2 regions of the Vogesella oryzagri genome follow, and region 1 is predicted to be linked to the other one. Evidence: riboswitches for the same ligand, from Rfam matches in the RefSeq annotation. Region 1 holds a riboswitch; the other holds the start of a gene.

Region 1 (7,204 bases):
AGGTGGGCGACAGGCTGGCCAGCGCCCCGGCCACCGCCTTGGCGACAAACGGGTACGCCAGCAAGGCATAGGCCGCCACCAGCAGCCACAGGCTGGCGCCGTACTGCGGGTACAGCAGCAGCAGGCCAAAGGCCAGCATCACCGGCGACACCATGAACGGCAAAAAGCTCAGCGCCCGCAGCCACCACCAGCGCGCGGCGGCAATGCCGTGCGCCAGCCCCAGCGCCAGCGCCAGCAACACCGCGGCGCCGGAAAACTGCAGCGTATTGCCGATGGCGGCCAGCACTTCGCCATCCCACAATGCCTGCCAGCTGGCCGCATCCGCCTGCAGCGCGCGCAGCACGATCGCCAGCAGGGGGGCGGCGGCGAACAGCGCCAGCAGCAGCAGAGTGGCGGCCAGTTGCAGCCACTGCGGCCAACCTTGCGGCCGCTGGCACAGCGTGGGGCCGGGGCGGCTGTCCTTCACCAGCCGGCGCTCGATCAGTGCATAGCCGCCGGCCGCCAGCGCACCCACCGCCAGCGCCAGCAAGGCCAATGCACCGGCGTCGGCCAGGTTCAGCTCGTACGCCACCAGCGAGTAGATTTCCACTTCCACCGTGGCATAGCGCTGCCCGCCGAGCAGCAACGCCAGGCCGAAACCGGCAAAGCAGTACAGGAAAATCAGGCACAGCGCGGACGCCAGCCACGGCCGCACCACCGGCCACTCCACCCGCCAGAAGGTGCGCCACGGCGTGGCACCCAGCGTGCGCGCCACCAGCAGGCGGCTGGCCGGCACCTGCGACAGGCCATCCACCCCGGCCCGCACCAGCAACGGCAGGTTGTAGAACAGGTTGCCGTACAGCAGCAGCCACGGCGTGTCCTGCAGATTGATGCCAGCCACGCCATGCGGGCCGAACAGCGCCAGCACGCCGAGACCGGCCACCAGCGTCGGCATCACGAACGGCAACAGCAGCAAGCGCAGCAGCAGGCCGCGGCCGGGAAAGTCATAGCGCGCCAGCGTCCAGGCCAGCGGCAGGCCGATCAGCTGGCACAGCAGGCAACTGATTAATGCCTGCAACAGCGACCACAGCAGCCGCCATTGCAGGTAGTCGTCGTGCAGCAAGGCCGGGTTGAAGGCGCTGCCGCCCTCCCACAGCAGCCGCGTCAGCGGCGCCGCCACCATGGCGGCGAGGAACAACAGCGGCAGCAAGGCCAGGCTGCCGCGCAGCAGCCAGCTCATGCGCCGTGCTCCAGCAGGTACACCAGCTCGTCGCCGTCCTGCGGATCGAACCAGCGGCCAACCTGGGCAAAACCGAAGCGCCGCGCCAACGCCAGCGAGGCGGCGTTGTCCGGCGCGATCGACAGCACGAAGCGCTGCTGGCCATGGCTACGCAGCGCCCAGTGCAGCAAGGTTGCCAGCGCCTCGGCGGCGTAGCCTTGGCAGCGGTGCGCGGTAAACACGGTGTAGCCCAGCTCCACCGCGCCCGGCGCCAGCGGGTGCAGATACTCCGGGCCGGGCATGCTGTGAAAGCCGATATGCCCCAGCATGCGGCCGCTGCGGCGACACAGCATGGCGCGCAGCGACCACGGCGCGTAGGCGCTGTCGGCCAGCATGTCCGCCAGCCGTAGCGCCATCAGCGCCTGCTCGCCCAGCCAGTCGGCCGGCAACGCGGCGCCCAGCCGGGCACCCGCCTCGGCATGGCGGCCATTGCAGCCCAGGCGCAGCACTTCGGCATCCAGATGCCGCAGGATCAGGCGCGGGCTGAGGATGTCGGCGCAGGCACTACGCTCGGGCGCAAGGTTGGCCGCAAACATGGCGTCGGGCTCAGTTACCGGACTTCAGTACTACGCGGGTCCAGCGGCTGACCCAGCCGGCGGTCTTGTGCTGCATGGCATCCAGCTTGGGATTGCTGGCGGCCTGCGGCTGCTGCGCATGCTTGAACACCGGGTCCAGGCTGACGCCGGCCACTGCCGGGTACATCCACATCTCGGTCGGCAGCGCCTGCTGCGCCGCATTGCCACGCATGAAGTCCACAAACGCCTGCGCCGCTTGCGGCTCCTTGCCGCCTTTTACCTTGGCCACGCCTTCGATCTGCTGGAACACGCCGCCTTGCAGCAGCAGGTTGGCGGTCGGCGCTTCGCTCAGTTTTTCCTTGCTGTAGAACACCTCGGCCGCCGGGCTGGTGGCGTAGCTCACCACGATGGGGCGCGCGCCGCCATTGCGGCTGAAATCGGTGTAGTAAGCCTCGCTCCAGCCCTTGGCCACTTTTACGCCGTTGTCACGCAGCTTGGCCCACCACTGGAAAGCGCCCGCCTCGCCCTTGCCGGCGATGGTAGCCAGCAGGAAAGCCAGCCCCGGGCTGGAGGTGGCCGGGTTTTCCACCACCAGCAGGTCCTTGTAGGCCGGCTTGGCCAGATCATCCAGGCTGGTCGGCAGCGCCAGCTTCTGCTTGGCAAACCAGGCCTTGTCGATGTTCAGGTTCACGTAGCCGTAGTCCACCGCCACCGCGCCCGGCAGGCTGATGCCGGTCACGCTGCGGCCAACCTTGCTGCTGGTCGGCTCCAGCACGCCGGCGGCATTGGCCTTGCCGATCAGGGTGTTGTCGATGCCGTACACCACGTCGGCAATCGGGTTGCCGCGGGTCAGGATCAGCTTGTTAAGCATCTCGCCGGCATCGCCGGCCTTGATGATGGACAGCTTCACGCCGGCCTGTTTCTCGAACTCGGCCAGCTTGTCCTTGGGCAGGCTGAAGGAGCTATGCGTCAGCACGCGCAGCTCGCCGGCCAGGGTAGTCAGGGAAGCGCCGGCCAGTGCCAGCAGCAAAACAGTTTTCTTGAACATTGCAGACATCCTCTTTTGGTAATGGCGCGCACCAAAAAAAGAAGCGGGACGCGGCCGGGCCGCGCATCACGCTCCCTCCGCTGGTATGACCCAGATCAGGTTCTGGGGTATGTCTCAGCCCGCCGCCTGGCAGGCACCCCCGGTGATCGAGCCGCGAGTATAGCGTCTGCGTCGCGATGCTCAAAGTTGGCCGCAAGCACCACGGCCAGCCGGGTTTTGCCTTTGCCGCCGTCATGGACTATCACGTGAAGCAGCCATAGCCAAACGCAAACAATCAATTAACAACAATCAATTTAACAAATTTATAAGCCAATACCATACTGCAGTCATCACCTACGGAGCACACGCCATGAAACGCTTCCTGCCTAGCCGCGTCATGCTGGATGACATCTGGGCCAATCTAGTCTGGCTGCAGTAGCGCCAGCCACGCCGCACCTACCCAAGCGCCACCGGCAACCAATGCCAGCCGGCGGCCAGTAAGCCAATCAGCTCGTCACACATCGCCTGCACGCCGGCCCGGCGCCGTCATGCCGACACAAACCACAATAGGAGATACCCATGTCCACAGCAGCCAAATGCCCGTTTGCCGGTAGCGCCGCCCCGCAGAGCGTGGCCGGCAGCCAGTCCAATGCCGACTGGTGGCCGAACCAGCTCAAGCTGAGCATCCTGCATCAGCACGGCACCGAATCCGACCCGATGGGTGCGGCGTTCGACTACGCCGCCGAATTCAAGACCCTGGACCTGGATGCCGTGGTTCAGGATCTGCACGCACTGATGACCGACTCGCAAGACTGGTGGCCCGCCGACTGGGGCCATTACGGCGGCCTGATGATCCGCATGGCCTGGCACGCCGCCGGCACCTATCGCATCGCCGATGGCCGCGGTGGCGCCGGCAGCGGCAACCAGCGCTTCGCGCCACTCAACAGCTGGCCGGACAACGGCAATCTGGACAAGGCGCGCCGCCTGCTGTGGCCGATCAAGCAGAAATACGGCCGCAAGCTGTCGTGGGCGGACCTGTTCATCCTCGCCGGCAACGTGGCACTGGAATCGATGGGCTTCAAGACCTTCGGCTTCGGCGGCGGCCGTCCGGACATCTGGGCACCGGAAGAAGACGTCTACTGGGGCATGGAAAAAACCTGGCTGGCCACCAGCGACCAGCCGGACAGCCGTTACTCCGGCGATCGCCAACTGGAAAACCCGCTGGCGGCGGTGCAGATGGGCCTGATTTACGTCAACCCGGAAGGCCCGGACGGCAACCCGGACCCGGTGGCCTCTGGCCGCGACGTGCGCGAAACCTTCGCCCGCATGGCGATGAACGACGAAGAAACCGTGGCCCTGGTGGCTGGCGGCCACACCTTCGGCAAGGCGCACGGCGCCGGCGACCCGGCACTGGTCGGCCCGGAACCGGAAGCGGCACCGATCGAGGAAATGGGCCTTGGCTGGATCAACAAGCTTGGCAGCGGCAAGGGCGTGGACACCACCACCAGCGGCATCGAAGGCGCGTGGAAACCCAATCCCACCACCTGGGACAACGGCTACTTCGACACCCTGTTCGGCTATGAATGGCAGCTGACCAAGAGCCCGGCCGGCGCGCACCAGTGGGTGGCCAAGGACGTCAGACCGGAAGACATGATCCCGGACGCGCACGACCCGAGCCAAAAACACCCGCCGATGATGACCACCGCCGACCTGTCGCTGCGCTTCGACCCTATCTACGAGCCGATCGCCCGCCGCTTCCACCAGGACCCGCAGGCGTTTGCCGACGCCTTCGCCCGCGCCTGGTTCAAGCTCACCCACCGCGACATGGGCCCGCGCGCCCGCTACCTGGGCAAGCTGGTGCCGAAAGAGGAGCTGATCTGGCAAGACCCGATCCCCGCCGTGGATCACGCCTTGGTCGACGCACAGGATATTGCCGCGCTGAAGAGCAAGGTACTGGCTTCCGGCCTGAGCATCGCTCAGCTGGTGACCACCGCCTGGGCCTCGGCCGCCACCTTCCGCGGCAGCGACAAGCGCGGCGGCGCCAACGGTGCGCGCATCCGCCTGGCCCCGCAGAAGGACTGGGCGGTGAACCAGCCGGCGCAATTGGCGCAGGTACTGCAAACGTTGGCCGCGATCCAGCAGGAGTTCAACGCCAGCGCTACCGGCGGCAAGAAAATCTCGCTGGCCGACCTGATCGTGCTGGCCGGTGGCGCGGCGATCGAGGCCGCTGCCAGCAAGGCCGGACAGCCGGTCAGCGTGCCCTTCGCCCCCGGCCGCATGGATGCCAGTGCCGAGCAGACCGACGTGGAATCGTTCCAGGTGCTGGAGCCGAAGGCGGATGGCTTCCGCAACTACGCGGCGCCAGGGCTGGAAAGCGTCGTCGGCGAGCTGCTGCTCGACAAGGCCCAACTGCTGACGCTGAGCGCCCCGGAAATGACCGTGCTGGTCGGCGGCCTGCGCGCGCTGAATGCCAACAGCAGCCACAGCCAGCACGGCGTGCTGACCAAACGCCCGGAAACCCTGAGCAACGATTTTTTCGTCAACCTGCTCGACATGGGTACCAAGTGGCAGAAATCCGCCACCAACGGCGTACTGGAAGGGCGCGACCGCGCCAGCGGCGAGCTGAAATGGACGGCGACGGTGGTTGACCTGCTGTTCGGCTCCAACTCGCAGCTGCGGGCGCTGGCGGAGGTATATGCCAGCAACGATGCACAGCAGAAGTTCGTCACCGACTTTGTCGCCGCCTGGAACAAGGTGATGAACCTGGACCGTTTCGACCTGGCCTGATCCGCGCCGCGTGCGGCCAACGTGCCACAGGGCAAACCTCACGGTTTGCCCTGTTTTTTTGCCAGCAGCGCTGCAGTCGCGCCCCAGCTAAAGTCGACGCCCAATGCAAACAGGACCTTGTCAAAGACAAGGTCCTGTTTGGTATTTGGTGCCGGCGGCAGGAATCGAACTCGCGACCCCCTGATTACAAGTCAGGTGCTCTACCAACTGAGCTACACCGGCGTTAGGCGACGGATAATAGACAATACTTACTGCTTTAGCAAGCTTTTTTTAATTGTTTACGCCAATTGGCTGTTTTTACAAAACAACCGTGGCGCCGCGCTGGGTAGGTGACGTGGTCAGGACCGTCGCCAACGTCGTTACGCCAGCAGAATCGGCGTGAACACGTTGGCCGCACGGCAGCAAGCAACACACCCAGTGCCTGAATTTGGCACCGCCACACCACCAGCCGCCGGCCCCGGCGCCAACAACAAGGCCGCTGTCCGGTGGCAGCGGCCTTAGGCATTGCGGAGCGGCGGCAGGCTTACTCGTCGCGTTGCAGCAGATGCAGCGTCAGCGTCAGTTCGCCGTTGTCGCCCTTCACGCTCTGCACGTTCTGCAGGCTCAGGTCGGATGGCAGCAGCAGGCTGACACCATGCCCTACCCCCACCTTGCTCCAGAACTTCTCCAGCCGCTTGGCCACACCCTGCGCCGGCAGCGGGGCCTCGCTCTGCAGCGAAAAGCCGTAGCTTTCCGCCGCGTTGTCGAACAGCCGGTTCACCTCGCCCGCCGGCACGTAGCGCTCGGCCATATCGGCCATGTCACGCGGCGACACTTCCGGCTCGGCCTTACAGTGGCTCAGCACTTCGTCGCGGAAACGCAGCTGCGCGGCCGGGTCGGCAATTTCCTCCGCCACCTGCTCGATCACCTCGGCCACCAGCTTGCTGGTGGAGTTGCTGTCCGGCACGCGCAGCGCGCGCAGGAAGTCATCCACCCAGAACTTGGCCTCGTGCCCCAGCCGGTCCACCGCGTACAGCGTGGGACCGCTTTCCAGCAGCAGCGCGCCCTTGTCGATCAGGCGCGGATTGATGCCGGAGGCGTGGCTGATGTCGAACACCTCGCCGCTTTCCACGATGGTGAGGAAGTCCTCCTGGATCTCGGCCTTGAAAATGCCCAGCGCGCGCTGCGGCGCGTCGGCTTCACCCAGGCCGGAGAACAGGATGATCAGCAGGTCGCCGGCGGCGATATTGGGGTGCTGCGAGCGCGCGTACAGGTGCTTGGCGATGTTCTGCGACAAGGCCAGCAGGTCCAGTTCGCCGCGGAAGAACTGGCGGCTGTAGTGGTACAGCTCGTTGAGATTGAGGTCGGTCTCGTGCACGAACTGGAACTTCTTCTTGTCCGAGACGATGCCCTTCAGGTAACCGTCCAGAATCAGCGCCGACACCGCCTCGTCCACGCCGATGGCCTTGCCGGACAACTGCAAGGGCTCGCCGCGGTTGGGGTTGCCCACGCGGTGGATCACCAGTCGTTCTACTCGGGCTTCGCTGATCTGCATGCTGTGTCTTGCTCCGTTTCAGTTGAGGCGCGATTATCGCCGCCCGCCGCGCCGGCAACAAGGTTGGCCGCAGCGCCAAACTG
Region 2 (7,204 bases), on a different contig from region 1:
GGGTCCTTGATGCCCAGCTTGGGGTTCTTGCTCATCAGGTACAGCGCGGCATCGGCAATGTAGATGGCCCCGTCGTAGGCCTGCACCTTGCCCTTGTTGGCCAGGCCGTTGGCCAGCTTGCCCGGCTCGAATACCACCGACCAGCTGTTCGGCGCGCTGGGGTAGAGCTTGGTGTTGTACATCAGGAAGTTGGCGCCCCACTGGTACGGCGTGCCATACACCTTGCCGCCCACGGTGTACCAGCTGCCGTTCTTCACCCGCGGGTCCAGCGTGTTCCAGCTGGGGATCAGCGCCGGGTTAATCTCCTGCACCTTCTTGCCGTAGATCAGGCGCAGCGAGGCATCGCCGGAGGCGGTGACCAGATCGTAATTGGGGGAGTTCATCAGCGACACCATCTCGTCCGAGGTGGCGGCGGTTTTCACGCTGACCTGGCAGCCGGAGCTTTTCTCGAACTGGGTCACCCAGTCGTAGTTCTTGTCGGTTTCGCCGCGCTCGATATAGCCGGGCCACGCGATGATGTTGAGTTTGCCTTCCGGTTTGCCCAGCGCGGTGGGCGGTGCGGCCAACAGCGGGGTGGCAACCATGCTGCTACAAACGGCGGCGCAGGCCAGGGCATGCAGGCGGTGCTTCATCACAGTTCTCCTTTGCAGATCGGCGCATTGTTTGCGTCTTCAGTGGTGTGCTGCATTCTAGGAACCGCCATTCGGCACTACCAAGGCAACTTGCCCAATACGACCTATCGGAAAAACCGGATGCTCAGCATGCGGATTGGCAGTTTTCACCCGGATTGTGCAATGCAACGCCAGAAATGACGCAGCAGCGGAAAATGCGCCGCCAGCCGGGCCGTAGCAATCTGTATTACCGATTGCTTATCGCCACATATCGATTAAATAGAAATAAAACCGGGGCAATCAGACGTGGCTGCGGGTGTACTCGCGCGCCACGGTCAGGAAGTTCTGTGCCGTTTCCGCCACTTTGGCGCCGCGGCGCCAGGCTAGCCCCACCTGCAGCGACGGGGTTTTTTCCAGCAGCTGGCGTACTTCCAGCCGGTCGCCATCCAGCGACCACGGCCGGTACAGCAGGTCCGGCATCACCGCCAGCCCGGCACCGGTGGCCACCAGGCTGCGCAGCCCCTCCACCGAGCTGGTGCGCACCGCCACTGTTGGCCGCAGACCCTGGCTGCGCCACAGCGCGGTGGCCACGTCTTCCAGCTCGTCCAGCCTCAGGTTCACCAGCGGCTGCTGCGCCATCTCCGCCACCGCCACCGTGCCCAGCTCCAGCAACGGGTGGTTCACCGGCAGCCACAGCCGGTAGGCGGACTCCAGCAGTGTCTCCGCTTCCAGCGCCTGGCGGTTTTCCAGGTTGGAGACGATCAGCACGCCGACATCCAGCTCGCCATTCACCAGCAGGTGCTCGATGTATTCACGCTGGTCTTCCACCACGCGCACATCCACCAGCGGGAAAGTATTGCGGAAACGGTCCAGCAGATAGGGTAGAAAGTAGCCGCACACCAGACTAGTGACGCCGATATTGAGCTGGCCGGTGACGGTATCCGGCCGGGCGCGCATCGCCTCGCGCGCATTGCGCACCGAGGCCAGGATCTGGTGCGCATGGCGCAGGAACTGGTAGCCGGCGTGGGTCAGGATCATGCCGCGCGCGTGGCGCTGGAACAGCGTGGCGCCCAGGTCGGCCTCCAGCGCGCGGATCGCCTCGGTGACCACCGATTGCGATACGTTCAAATCCTGCACCGCGCCGGTAATGGATTCGGCCTCGGCCACCGCCACGAAGTAGCGCACGTTCTTCAGCGTGATTGCCACGATTTCCCCCTGTAGACAATGGCGGTGTCGCCCGCCTTGGGCTGCACTTTACACCATGGCCGCCAACGGCAAAGCGGGCAGCCGGGGCAGGCTAGGCCAGCGCCGAGTACACCAGCTGCACGCCGGACAGCGCCAGCAGCACAATGGCGGTGCTGAAAAACGCCTGCTCCGGCAGCCGGCGCTGCAAACGCACCCCCAGCCATACGCCCAGCGGCACCAGCGGCGCCAGCAACAGGCATTGCCACAGTAGCGATGCGGTAAACAAGTGCAGCGCCAGATACGGCAGCAGCTTCACCAGGTTGACCACGGTAAAGAACACCGCCAGCGTGGCGACGAAGCGCTCCTTGGGCATTGGTCGGCTGAACAGGTACACCAGCACCGGCGGGCCGCCGGCATGTGCCAGCGTGCTGGTCAGTCCGCCCAGCAGGCCGGCGATGCGGCCAACCTGCGGCCCCAGCTGCCGCGGCGTGGCCGGGAAAAAGCGCAGCCACAGCCGTTGCAGCGCGAACAGCAGCGCCAGTCCACCAATGGCCAACTTGATCGACCACGCCGGTAGCAGGCCGAACGCCAGCGCGCCCAGCGCGATACCCAGCAGCGCGCCGGACAGCAGCAACTTCAGCTCGCGCGCGTCCCAGCGCCGCCAGTACAGCCGCACGCTGGACAGATCCATCAGGCACAACAAGGGCAGGGTCAGCGCGGCGGCGGCCTCCGGCGGCATCACCAGCGACATCAGCGGCACGGCGATGCCGCCGAACACGCCGCCAAAACCGCCCTTGGCCACGCCGGTGAGCAAGATGGCCACGGCGCTGACCAGCCAGGCGCTGAGGGAGAAATCCATGCGGAAGCCGTCTCGAGGAATGCAGGAAACAGCCAGCTTACTGGGGATGCAGAAATTCTGCATGCATGGCGGCAGCGCCGGGCCGGAGACTAGAACAGGCTGTCCTGCGCCGCCGGCGCGCCCCAGGCGATCTCGCCGCGGCCGCGGGCGGCCAGCCATTGATTGGCCTGCGAGAAATGGCGGCAGCCAAAGAAGCCGCGGCTGGCGGACAGCGGTGACGGGTGTGCCGCCTTCAGCACCGCGTGGCGCTGCGCGTCGATGCGCTCGGCCTTGCTTTGCGCCCAGTTGCCCCACAGCAGGAACACGCAGCCGGGGTTGGCCGCACTCACCGCGTCGATCAGCGCATCGGTCACCGCCTGCCAGCCGATCTTGCCGTGGCTGCCGGCGCTGTCGGCCTCTACCGTCAGCGAGGTGTTGAGCAGCAGCACGCCCTGTGCCGCCCAGTGCGACAGGTCGCCGCTGACGGCCGGGGCGATGCCGAGGTCGCTGGCCAGCTCCTTGTACATATTGCGCAGGCTGGGCGGAATCTTCATCCCGGCCGGCACCGAAAAGCTCAGCCCCATCGCCTCGCCGGCGCCATGGTACGGGTCCTGCCCCAGGATCACCACCCGCACATCCTGCGGCGCCACGTGATGCAAGGCATTGAAGATCAGCTCGCGCGGCGGGTAGATCGCCACGCCGGCGGCGGCGCGGGCGGCCAGGCGGGTATCGATAGCCTGCAGTTGCGTCGCCAGCGTCGGGGTGGACAGCAGCTCGCGCCAGGCGGCGGGCAGGGTTTCGATTGCAGGGGACAGAAAAGTCATGGTCATCGCTACACAAGCCACCGAACGCACCGCCCGCATCGACGGCGGTGGCGGGTTGCGGTGGTGACAATAAAAAAGCCGCTCCAGGTCTGGAACGGCTTTACGCATACCCGCGGCGAGCTAGTAGCGCGCCATCGCCGGGTCGACATCGTTGGCCCAGGCATCCACGCCGCCCCGCAGGCTCAGCACGTTTTCAAAGCCGGCGTTCTGCAGATACAGGCCGACCTGGAAACTACGCACGCCGTGGTGGCAGATGGTGACGATGGGCACATCGTCCGGCAGCTCGTTGTGCCGCAGCGGCACCAGGTTCATCACCATCTGCTGCGAGCCGTCGATATGGCACAGCTTGTATTCCCAGTCCTCGCGCACATCCAGCAGCAGTGGCTTGACGCGGGATTCGTCCGCCAGCCAGGCCGCCAGATCGCGGGCAGTGATTTCGCCGATCATGCTCAGAAGCTGAAACGGGACGGCTCGATGGCGTCCAGTTGCTGCAGGCGGGCAATGTTGGTGTCGAAGCTCACGCTTTCCTGATACGCGTTTTCCGACACACGGGTGATCACCTTGGCGATCATCACCGGGGCGTCGCCGGCGATCACCGCCAGACGGCCGCCGATGGCCAGCTGCGACTTCAGCGCTTCCGGCACCACCGGCACCGAGCCGCCGACGCAGATCACGTCGAACGGCGCCTGCGAGGCCAGACCGTCGATACCGTTGCCGACCGACAGGGTCACGTTGCGGATGCCGGCGGTCTTGAGGTTGGCCGCAGCACGCTGCGATTGCTCGGCATCCAGGTCCACGCTGTACACGTGCTGGCTGACGGCAGCCAGCAGCGCGGTCAGGTAGCCACTGCCGGTGCCCACTTCCAACACCTTGTCAGTGGACTTCACCTGCAGGTCCTGCACCAGGCGGGCTTCCACTTTCGGCTCCAGCATGGTGCAGCCGTTTTCCAGCGGCAGTTGCACGTCGGCAAACGCCAGCGTGCGCTTGTCTTCTGGCACGAAATCTTCGCGTTTCACGTGGAACAGCAAATCAAGAATGGAGGTGTCGAGCACATCCCACGGACGGATCTGCTGCTCAACCATGTTGAAACGGGCTTGTTCGAAATTCATTCGGAAACTCCGAGGGATTCAAGACTAATGAAAGGACGACTCTGAAAACGGCATTAACGCTTGATTTCATGCGGTTTTCGCAGGCGACCAACGCCAGATGCGGGCGCAACCTAACTTGCGATTATCCCACAATTAACTTACCTTCACAGCATCGCTAGGGGTCCTGCCCCTGCCGTGAAGGATGCCACAGCGTTGTGCGCAAACGACACTGGCAGGTTGGCGGGTGAGAGTCACCCTTCGAACCTGACCCGGATAATACCGGCGTAGGGAAGCGTAATCTGCCAGACACCGCACATCGTCATGCGTTCCCGCACCGGTCTGCGGCCAACCTGCAGCCGGGCATTCCGGGCCGCTCCTTGCGCCGTTTCATCGCACTGGAGAACCCCCGATGAACGCGCCTGCCAAACTGAACCAGCAAATGGTGGTGGATTCCGCCGCCATCCAGCCGCTACCCAATTCCCGCAAGATTTATGTCGAAGGCAGCCGCCCGGACATCCGCGTGCCGATGCGCGAGATCAGCCAGGCCGACACCCCGACCCAGTTCGGCGGCGAGCAGAACCCACCGATCTACGTCTACGACTGCAGCGGCCCGTACAGCGACCCCGCCGTCAGCATCAATATCCAGAACGGCCTTGCCCCGCTGCGCGCGGCATGGATCGCCGAGCGTGACGACACCGAGCTGCTGGCTGGACTGTCCAGCGACTACGGCCGCCAGCGCGAAGCCGACCCCAAGCTCGCCGAGCTGCGCTTCAACCTGACCCGCAAGCCGCGCCGCGCCAAGGTTGGCCGCAACGTCAGCCAGATGCACTACGCACGGCAGGGCATCATCACCCCGGAGATGGAATACGTCGCCATCCGCGAAAACCTCAACCGCCAGGCCTATGTCGAATCGCTCAAGGCCACCGGCAACAGCCGCCTGCTGGAGCTGATGACGCGCCAGCACCCCGGCCACAGCTTCGGCGCCAACCTGCCGGACACCATCACCCCGGAATTCGTGCGTCAGGAAATCGCCGCCGGTCGCGCCATCATCCCCAACAACATCAACCACCCGGAATCCGAGCCGATGATCATCGGCCGCAATTTCCTGGTAAAAATCAACGGTAACATCGGTAACAGCGCGGTAACGTCGTCGATCAGCGAAGAAGTGGACAAGATGACCTGGGGCATCCGCTGGGGCGCCGACACCATCATGGACCTGTCCACCGGCAAGAACATCCACGAAACCCGCGAGTGGATCCTGCGCAATTCGCCGGTACCGATCGGCACCGTGCCCATCTATCAGGCGCTGGAAAAGGTCAACGGCAAGGCCGAAGACCTGACCTGGGAAATCTTCAAGGACACCCTGATCGAGCAGGCAGAGCAGGGCGTGGATTACTTCACCATCCACGCCGGCGTGCGCCTGCAGTACGTGCCGCTGACCGCCGGCCGTATGACCGGCATCGTGTCGCGCGGCGGCTCGATCATGGCCAAGTGGTGTCTGGCGCATCACCAGGAAAACTTCCTGTACACCCACTTCGAGGACATCTGCGACATCATGAAGGCCTACGACGTGGCCTTCTCGCTGGGCGACGGCCTGCGTCCAGGCTCTGCCTGGGACGCCAACGACGCGGCGCAGCTGGGCGAGCTGAAGACACTGGGCGAACTGACGCAGATCGCGTGGCAACACGACGTGCAGGTGATGATCGAAGGCCCCGGCCACGTGCCGATGCAGCTGATCAAGGAGAACATGGACAAGGAGCTGGAGTGGTGCCACGAGGCGCCGTTCTACACGCTGGGGCCGCTGACCACCGACATCGCGCCGGGCTACGACCACATTACTTCGGCCATCGGTGCCGCGCAGATCGGCTGGTACGGCACCGCCATGCTGTGCTACGTGACGCAGAAGGAACACCTCGGCCTGCCGAACAAGAACGACGTGAAGGAAGGCATCATCACCTACAAGCTGGCCGCCCACGCCGCCGACCTGGCCAAGGGCCATCCGGGCGCGCAGATCCGCGACAACGCGCTGTCCAAGGCACGTTTCGAGTTCCGCTGGGAAGACCAGTTCAACCTCGGCCTCGATCCGGACAAGGCACGCGAATTCCACGACGAAACGCTGCCGAAAGACAGCGCCAAGGTGGCACACTTCTGCTCGATGTGCGGCCCACACTTCTGCTCGATGAAGATCACCCAGGACGTGCGCGAATTCGCCGCCAAACAGGGCATCAGCGAGCAGGATGCGCTGCAGAAGGGCATGGAAGTGAAATCGATCGAGTTCGTGCAGGGCGGCGGCAAGCTATACGACAAGGTGTAACTAGGCACTGCTTCCCGTGAAACGATAAAGGTTGGCCGCAGCGATGCGGCCAACCTTTTTTCAAGACAGACACAGCCGCCTCCACACCGCGACATTCCGCGATCCGTCAGCCACCGCTGTTCCCCATTGGCATAATTTGCGGCACCATGGCCTCCCTACAAGACAAGGTCATGCCATGAAAAAAGCACTCTTCGGACTGCTGCTGTACTTGCCACTGGCGCTCCCTGCACTCGCGACGGAAACCAAGCAATTGCTGCAGGACGGTTATTACCTGCAAGCAATGCAACAGGCCCGGCAGGCACTGCAGCAACTACCCGCGGATGACTCGGCAGGCAGATTGCGTG

What was found. A riboswitch is a leader RNA that binds a small molecule or an ion and turns the genes downstream of it on or off. The one in region 1 is predicted to bind thiamine pyrophosphate.
Region 2: another riboswitch for thiamine pyrophosphate. It lies ahead of thiC (phosphomethylpyrimidine synthase ThiC); the one in region 1 lies ahead of ABNW52_RS06225 (thiamine ABC transporter substrate-binding protein).

The regions. Positions count from the first base shown of each region.
Region 1 covers NZ_JBEFLD010000003.1:201,005-208,208, reverse strand. The annotation lists gene ABNW52_RS06235 (ABC transporter permease) at 1-1,219, opposite strand, end outside; gene ABNW52_RS06230 (GNAT family N-acetyltransferase) at 1,216-1,794, opposite strand; gene ABNW52_RS06225 (thiamine ABC transporter substrate-binding protein) at 1,805-2,821, opposite strand; TPP riboswitch at 2,876-2,972, opposite strand; gene katG (catalase/peroxidase HPI) at 3,380-5,587, shown strand; tRNA gene ABNW52_RS06215 (tRNA-Thr) at 5,734-5,809, opposite strand; gene ABNW52_RS06210 (nucleoid-associated protein) at 6,111-7,121, opposite strand; gene ABNW52_RS06205 (ABC transporter transmembrane domain-containing protein) at 7,097-7,204, opposite strand, start outside.
Region 2 covers NZ_JBEFLD010000002.1:446,656-453,859, forward strand. The annotation lists gene ABNW52_RS04875 (ABC transporter substrate-binding protein) at 1-632, opposite strand, end outside; gene ABNW52_RS04880 (LysR family transcriptional regulator) at 912-1,817, opposite strand; gene ABNW52_RS04885 (sulfite exporter TauE/SafE family protein) at 1,909-2,655, opposite strand; gene ung (uracil-DNA glycosylase) at 2,745-3,458, opposite strand; gene ABNW52_RS04895 (rhodanese-like domain-containing protein) at 3,579-3,905, opposite strand; gene ABNW52_RS04900 (protein-L-isoaspartate O-methyltransferase family protein) at 3,908-4,567, opposite strand; TPP riboswitch at 4,714-4,854, shown strand; gene thiC (phosphomethylpyrimidine synthase ThiC) at 4,956-6,860, shown strand; gene ABNW52_RS04910 (tetratricopeptide repeat protein) at 7,036-7,204, shown strand, end outside.